One region of the Pseudoxanthomonas sp. 97-1-1 genome, then DNA from elsewhere that is predicted to be linked to it. Evidence: predicted binding sites of a transcription regulator. Region 1 holds the regulator's gene; the other holds the start of a gene.

The links. The regulator FliA, encoded in region 1, starts transcription of late flagellar genes. The targets are predictions, from matches to a motif close to TAAAGTTTNNCNNNCNNNGGCCGATAA.
Region 2: the regulator FliA is predicted to act here: its motif matches at 1,493-1,519, upstream of AC3DET_RS14060 (methyl-accepting chemotaxis protein).

Annotation. Positions count from the first base shown of each region.
Region 1 covers NZ_JBYMTJ010000002.1:724,731-728,109, reverse strand. Annotated here, with positions in the region: gene flhF (flagellar biosynthesis GTPase FlhF) at 1-363, shown strand, start outside; partial or broken gene AC3DET_RS10615 (MinD/ParA family protein) at 419-1,231, shown strand; gene AC3DET_RS10610 (RNA polymerase sigma factor FliA) at 1,228-1,980, shown strand; gene AC3DET_RS10605 (chemotaxis response regulator CheY) at 2,098-2,478, shown strand; gene AC3DET_RS10600 (protein phosphatase CheZ) at 2,478-3,089, shown strand; gene AC3DET_RS10595 (hypothetical protein) at 3,126-3,269, shown strand; gene AC3DET_RS10590 (chemotaxis protein CheA) at 3,297-3,379, shown strand, end outside.
Region 2 covers NZ_JBYMTJ010000003.1:473,193-476,571, forward strand. Annotated here, with positions in the region: gene AC3DET_RS14055 (Rieske (2Fe-2S) protein) at 1-315, shown strand, start outside; gene AC3DET_RS14060 (methyl-accepting chemotaxis protein) at 331-1,413, opposite strand; gene AC3DET_RS14065 (hypothetical protein) at 1,699-2,073, shown strand; gene ettA (energy-dependent translational throttle protein EttA) at 2,211-3,379, opposite strand, start outside.

The sequences.
Region 1 (3,379 bases):
CTGGGCCAGCGCGACCGCAACCTGGTGGGCCAGCTCAACTGGCTGCGCGCATCGGGCCAGGTGAAGACCCTGCTGTGCCTGCCGGCCAACTCGCACTTCTCCGACCTGGACGAGGTCGTCCGCCGCTTCAGCAGCGTGCAGCCGCAAGGCGTGGTGCTGACCAAGCTGGACGAGACAGGCCGCCTGGGCAGCGCCCTGTCGGTGGTCGTGGACCACCAGCTGCCGATGACCTGGGTAACCGACGGCCAGCGCGTTCCCCACGATCTCCACCGCGCCAACAGCGCCCACCTCGTGCTGCGGCTGGACCAGCTGCGCCGCGAAGCCGACGAACCCTGCTCGACCGAGGCCACCCATGTCGCCTGACCACCTGCTGCAGACCAATCCCCGCAGCACGCCGCCGGCCGCCGGCGCATTCCATCCCGTGCGCGTCATCGCCATCACCGGTGGCAAGGGCGGCGTGGGCAAGACCAACGTGTCGGTCAACCTGGCCGTGTCGCTGGCCGAAATGGGCAAGCGCACGCTGCTGATGGACGCCGACCTGGGCCTGGCCAACGTGGACGTGCTGCTCGGGTTGTCGCCGAAGTTCACCCTCGCCGACCTGGTCGCAGGACGTTGCGGACTGGAAGACGTACTGCTGGAAGGCCCCGAGGGCGTGCTGGTGGTTCCCGCCTCGTCGGGTTTCCGCCACATGGCCGAACTGGCGCCGGCCGAGCACGTGGGCCTGGTCAACGTGTTCTCCGAACTGCAGCGGGCGCTGGATTTCATGGTGGTCGACACCGCCGCCGGCATCACCGACAGCGTGCTGACCTTCTGCCAGGCCGCGCAGGACACCGTGGTGGTGGTCTGCGACGAGCCGGCCTCGATCACCGACGCCTACGCGCTGATCAAGGTGCTGGCGCGCGAGCGCGGCCTGGACCGCGTGCACGTCATCGCCAATATGGTCCGCGACCCCAACGAGGGCCGGAAGCTGTATGAAAAACTCGCCCGCGTCTGCGAGCGTTTCCTCGGCGATGTCGCCCTGCACTACCTCGGCGCGGTGCCGCAGGACGACTGGCTGCGCCGTGCGGTGCAGCGCCAGCAGCCCGTCGTGAAAGCCTATCCGGGCAGCCCGTCGGCCCGCGCCATCGCCGAGATCGCGCGCATGACGGCACGCTGGCAGCCGCCTCTGGGAGCGCGCGGCAACGTCGAGTTCTTCGTCGAACGCCTGATCCAGCGGGGAGTCGCCGCATGAACACCGCCGCCGCCCAATACCGCGCCGTACAGCGCAGCAGTGCGAACGATTTCGTCACCCAGCACGCCGACCTGGTCCGCCGCATCGCCCATCACCTGGCCGCGCGCCTGCCGGCCAGCGTGGAGATCGACGACCTGGTGCAGGCCGGCATGATCGGCCTGCTGGAAGCCTCGCGCAGCTACGATGCCGAGCAGGGCGCCTCGTTCGAGACCTACGCCTCCATCCGCATCCGCGGGTCGATGATCGACGAGATCCGCCGCGGCGACTGGGTACCGCGCTCGGTCCACCGTCGCGCCCGCCAGGCGGCCGCCACCGTGCGCGAGATCGAACAGCGCACCGGCCGTGCCGCCATCGCCACCGAAGTGGCGAGTGCGATGGAAATGCCGCTGCCCGAGTACCTGCGCCTGATGGAAGATGCCGCGCGTGGCCAGGTGCTGAGCCTGGAATCGCACATCGACGACCATGGCGAACCCAACACCGCGCGTACCGGCGGCCCCTCGCCGCAGCAGCACCTGGAGCGCAGCGAGTTCCGCCAGCAACTGGTCAAGGCCATCGGCCACCTGCCCGAACGGGAGCAGCTGGTGCTGTCCATGTACTACGAGCAGGAGCTCAACCTGAAGGAGATCGGCGCCGTCCTCGGCGTCAGCGAGTCGCGCGTCTGCCAGATCCACGGCCAGGCCATGGTGCGGCTGCGCGGACGCCTGCAGGTGTTCGAGAAGGCCGACGCCGGCCTGGAAGACAACGACTGAAGAATCCCCACGGCCTGCCGATAAGGCTCCGGTAGGCCGCCGCGTGCAGCCCCTGCCTTGCCGTCGCCCCTGACCGGGCACGCTTTACTGGAGTTCGATGTGACCGCCAACAAGAACATGCGCATCCTCATCGTGGACGACTTTTCCACCATGCGCCGCATCATCAAGAATCTGCTCAATGACCTGGGCTATACCAATACCGCCGAGGCCGAAGACGGCAACAGCGCGTTGACCGCACTGTCCCAGGGCAGCTTCGAGTTCGTGGTCACCGACTGGAACATGCCCGGCATGACCGGCATCGAGCTGCTGAAGGCCATCCGCGCCGACGACCGCTACAAGACCCTGCCGGTGCTGATGGTCACCGCCGAGGCCAAGCGCGAGCAGATCATCGAGGCGGCGCAGAACGGCGTGAACGGCTACATCATCAAGCCGTTCACCGCGCAGACGCTGGAAGAGAAGCTGGGCAAGATCTTCGAACGCCTGGGAGCCGCTGCCTGATGAGCGCCGTGGCCGATGTCGCCGGCGCACGCGCCGCGCTGGTGGAAAAACTGCAGCACGCGCTGGATGCCCTGGAACAGGGCGACGAAGCCGGCTGGCGTCGCGAACTGGATGCCATCGCCGCCTGGCGCACGCAGCCGATGATGCAGGGCCTGGGCCGCCTGGCGCGCGAGCTGGCGCAGACGCTGGGCGAACTGCCACCCACCGGACCGGGCGAGCTGGACGACGCCTGCGCGCGCCTGGACCATGTGGTGGAAATGACCGAACAGGCCAGCCACGCCACGCTGGACCTGGCCGAACAGTGCCGTGGCTACGCCACCCAACTGAAGGGCACCGCGCTGTCGCCCGAGCAGGCGGCGCTGGTGGACAGCATCGGCAAGGGGCTGTCGGAGATGGCCCTGGCGCAGAGCTACCAGGACCTCACCGGCCAGATCATCCGTCGCGTCGCGGGCATCGTCCGTCGCGTGCACGAGGGCTTCGGCGCGCTGGGCCTGCCGCCGCCGGAGAAGAAGAACCCTTCAGATCTGGCCGGTCCGGCCGTTGCTGGTCTGGACCGCAACGCGTTTTCACAGAACGACGCAGACGACCTGCTCTCCGGACTGGGGCTGTAGGCACCCGCGAACGCGCAGCGGAACCGGAGACCTGCCATGCCCGACGCTTCCGCCCGCCGTTCCTGCCATCCCCTCGTCCTGCTGTTCGTGGGATCGCTGCTGGTCTGCGATGTCCTGGTCGGCCGCTTCCTGCGGCGTCGCCACGCGCACGCCCTGCACCTGCTCGACTCCTCCCGCTGATCACCCGTCCCGGTACCTGCCCCGCCCATGTCCGCCGTCACCCCTGAAATCGCCGCCGACTTCCTGATCGAAGCGCAGGAAATCCTCGACCGGCTGGGCGAGCAACTGGT
Region 2 (3,379 bases), on a different contig from region 1:
AGCGCACTGAATGACATCGCCGACGGCGGTTTCGCCGAGGTTGAAGCCGTGATCGGCGACGATGCCGAGTCGTTGATCCTGCATCGCGATGGCGGCGATGTGCGCGCATGGCTCAATGTCTGTCCCCACGCCGGCAGACGGCTGGACTGGGCGCCCGGTCAATTCCTCAAGAGCAAGGACGGCCACCTTGTCTGTGCCGCCCACGGCGCCTCGTTCGAACTCGTACGCGGTGACTGCGTCGCCGGGCCCTGCCGCGGCGATTCGCTGTGCGCCGTCGCCGTGCAGGTGCGTGACGGCGAGGTGTGGCTGGACTGAGTCGCGCTGCTGGCGTCAGTCGACGCCTTGCACGATCACGCAATGCCAGCCGGTGCGGTAGGTCTCGTAGCCGGGTGACGCGGCCTGTGCCACGCAATGGGGGCGGCCTTCGATGGATACGTCGATCGCGCCACGGGGCTGGGCGAACAGGGATGCATGCCCAGGAAAATCGAGTCGCGAGGCATCCGCGCCGGACTGCGTGTCGGCCAGCAACCGGCCCTGCGCATCGACGATGCAGACCCGGCTACGGCGCCATTCCACCTCCGACAATGGCGTCCGTTCCACGATGGTCTGCGCCAGTGCGTCCCATCGGAACACAATGCCGAGCACGCCCAGCACGCGCCCCTGTACGCGACCGCCTTCGCGCACCGTGCAGGCGTAAACCAGTACGCGCTCACCGCCCGCAAGCGTGCTCGCATGCATGGACTGGAAGCCGAACTCTTCGCCATTGCGCGTGGACATGGCGGACTGGAACCATTCCTGCTGCGCGACCGAGTGGCCTGCGGACGGGTACTGGCGTGGCCGGCCATTGGTCAGCACATTGCCTTGCAGGTCGGTGAGCACGAGGTCGAAATAGACGGTGTAGGAATCCAGTATCTGGCCGAGCCGCTGGCTGGCATGCGTGAGCGCGGCCGGTTGCGGGTCGTGTGCGGCGGCGACGATCGCCGCATCGGTAGCCCACCAGCGCACATCGCAACTGCGCTCGTACAGGTTGCGGTCGATCAGGTCGATGTTGGCCAGCGCCAGGTCCGTCAGCCGCGTCCGGCGCACGTCGGTCTGCAGTTGGTCCAGTCGCTCGCGCAGATCGGTGCTGGTGCGACCCGCCATGCGGTCGATTTCCTGCGCGGTGTCGCTGACCCGTCGCGACAGCGTGTCCATCTCTTCGGCGATCACGCCGAAGCTGCGTCCGGCGCTGCCGATACGCACGGCCTCGATGCGTGCATTCATCGAGATGATGCGGGTGATGCGGTTGATCTCGTCGATCTTCTGCAGCGATTGCCGCAGTTGTTTCAGCAAGGAATCCGACAATCCCGATACCGACTGGATGTGGTCGTCGATGCCGGCGTCGGGCACGGGGGCGACAGCGCATGCGTTCATGGAACTCCTTGTGGGGAAGGGGGCGGGGCGACACGGCGCCGGAATGCGGCAGCGTGAAGTCGCTCCCCGTGTTGAGGCGCTATCGGCGCGCAAGCGGAGTGCTTTAATCGGCACCGTCGCGGTGCGCGATTTCCCCGGGATGGGGCGGCCGGGCGTCGCGTGTTGGACGCATGCGCGACGCTTGCCTGGAATCCGCGCACCACGGACAGGGGACCGGCATGGGCGACGCGAGCAACTGCATCGCCGTCCGCGTTGGCGACCACGTCCAAGTCGATCGGCGATTGGATGAACGCCTATTTCGCGGCTGCGACGTTGCTGCTGTTGCCGTTCGAAGCAGTGGCGTTCCGGTTGGCCTTTCACCGCGTCGGTTCGCTGAACTACCCGGAATGGCTGGTGATAGCGGCCTTCCTGACCGTCCAGACCTTTGTCTTCTGGTCGATCGCGCTGCTTCTGCAACGCTGGGTCCCGGGTTTGCCGGCGTGGTCGGTCTTGGTCTCGACGGTTTACGGCATCTTTTCGTTGATGCAGCTGTTTCAGCCGTATGCGCGCTGGAAATCGCTGCTGCGCGGCCTTCTGGGTTGTGGGCTCTTCTTCGTTGTCATCCAGGTGGTAATGGGGGTAGCGGTGGCAGTGGTGATGGCGACCTCCGTCGGAGGGTAGTACCCCACCTTGCATTCGATTGCCGCACATTTGCAGGTCGAACGCAGTGACCGATCGCAGACCAGAACGCCGGCACAGGGCCGGCGTTCTCGTTGGGCAAGGTCAGAGGCGATCACGCATCTGTGCGCGCAACCACGTCACTTCAGCGCCTTGAACCGCAGGCGGTGCGGACGGGCGCCGTCTTCGCCCAGGCGACGCTTCTTGTCTTCCTCGTACTCGCGGTAGTTGCCCTGGAAGAACTCCACGTGCGAGTCGCCTTCGAAGGCGAGGATGTGGGTGGCGATGCGGTCCAGGAACCAGCGGTCATGCGAAATGACGAAGGTGTTGCCGGGGAACTCCAGCAGCGCGTCTTCCAGCGCACGCAGGGTTTCGATGTCCAGGTCGTTGGACGGTTCGTCGAGCAGCAGCACGTTGCCGCCCTGCAGCAGCGTCTTGGCCATGTGCAGGCGGCCGCGTTCACCGCCGGACAGCGAGCCCACCATCTTCTGCTGGTCCTGGCCCTTGAAGTTGAAGCGGCCGATGTACGCGCGCGACTGGATCTCGACGCCGTTGATGTTGAGGATGTCCAGGCCGCCGGAAATCTCCTGGAAGACGTTGTGGTTGCCTTCGAGCTTTTCACGGCTCTGGTCCACGTACGCCAGTTGCACGGTGGGGCCGGTGGTGATGGTGCCCGAGTCCGGCTTTTCCTGGCCGGTGATCATCTTGAACAGCGTCGACTTGCCCGCGCCGTTGGGGCCGATGATGCCGACGATCGCGCCGCCCGGCACCAGGAAGCTCAGGTTGTCGATCAGCAGGCGGTCGCCGAACTTCTTCGAGACATTCTTGAACTCGATGACGTTGTTGCCCAGGCGCTCGCCCGGCGGGATGAAGATCTCGTTGGTCTCGTTGCGGCGCTGGTAGTCGACCGACTGCAGCTCTTCCAGGCGCGCCAGGCGCGCCTTGCCCTTGGAGCGGCCACCCTTCGCGTTCTGGCGCGACCACTCCAGTTCCTTCTGGATGGCCTTCTGGCGGGCCTTTTCCTGGTTGTCTTCCTGCTTCAGGCGCTCGTCCTTCTGCACCAGCCAGTCGGTGTAGTTGCCCTTCCACGGGATACCGCGACCACGGTCGAGCTCGAGGATCCATTCGGCGGCGTTGTCGAGGAAGTACCGATCATGGGTCACGGCCACCACGGTGCCGGTGTAGCGGGCAAGGAACTGTTCCAGCCACTCGACGGATTCCGCGTCCAGGTGGTTGGTCGGTTCGTCGAGCAGCAGCATGTCCGGCTTCTGCAGCAGCAGGCGGCACAGCGCCACGCGGCGCTTTTCGC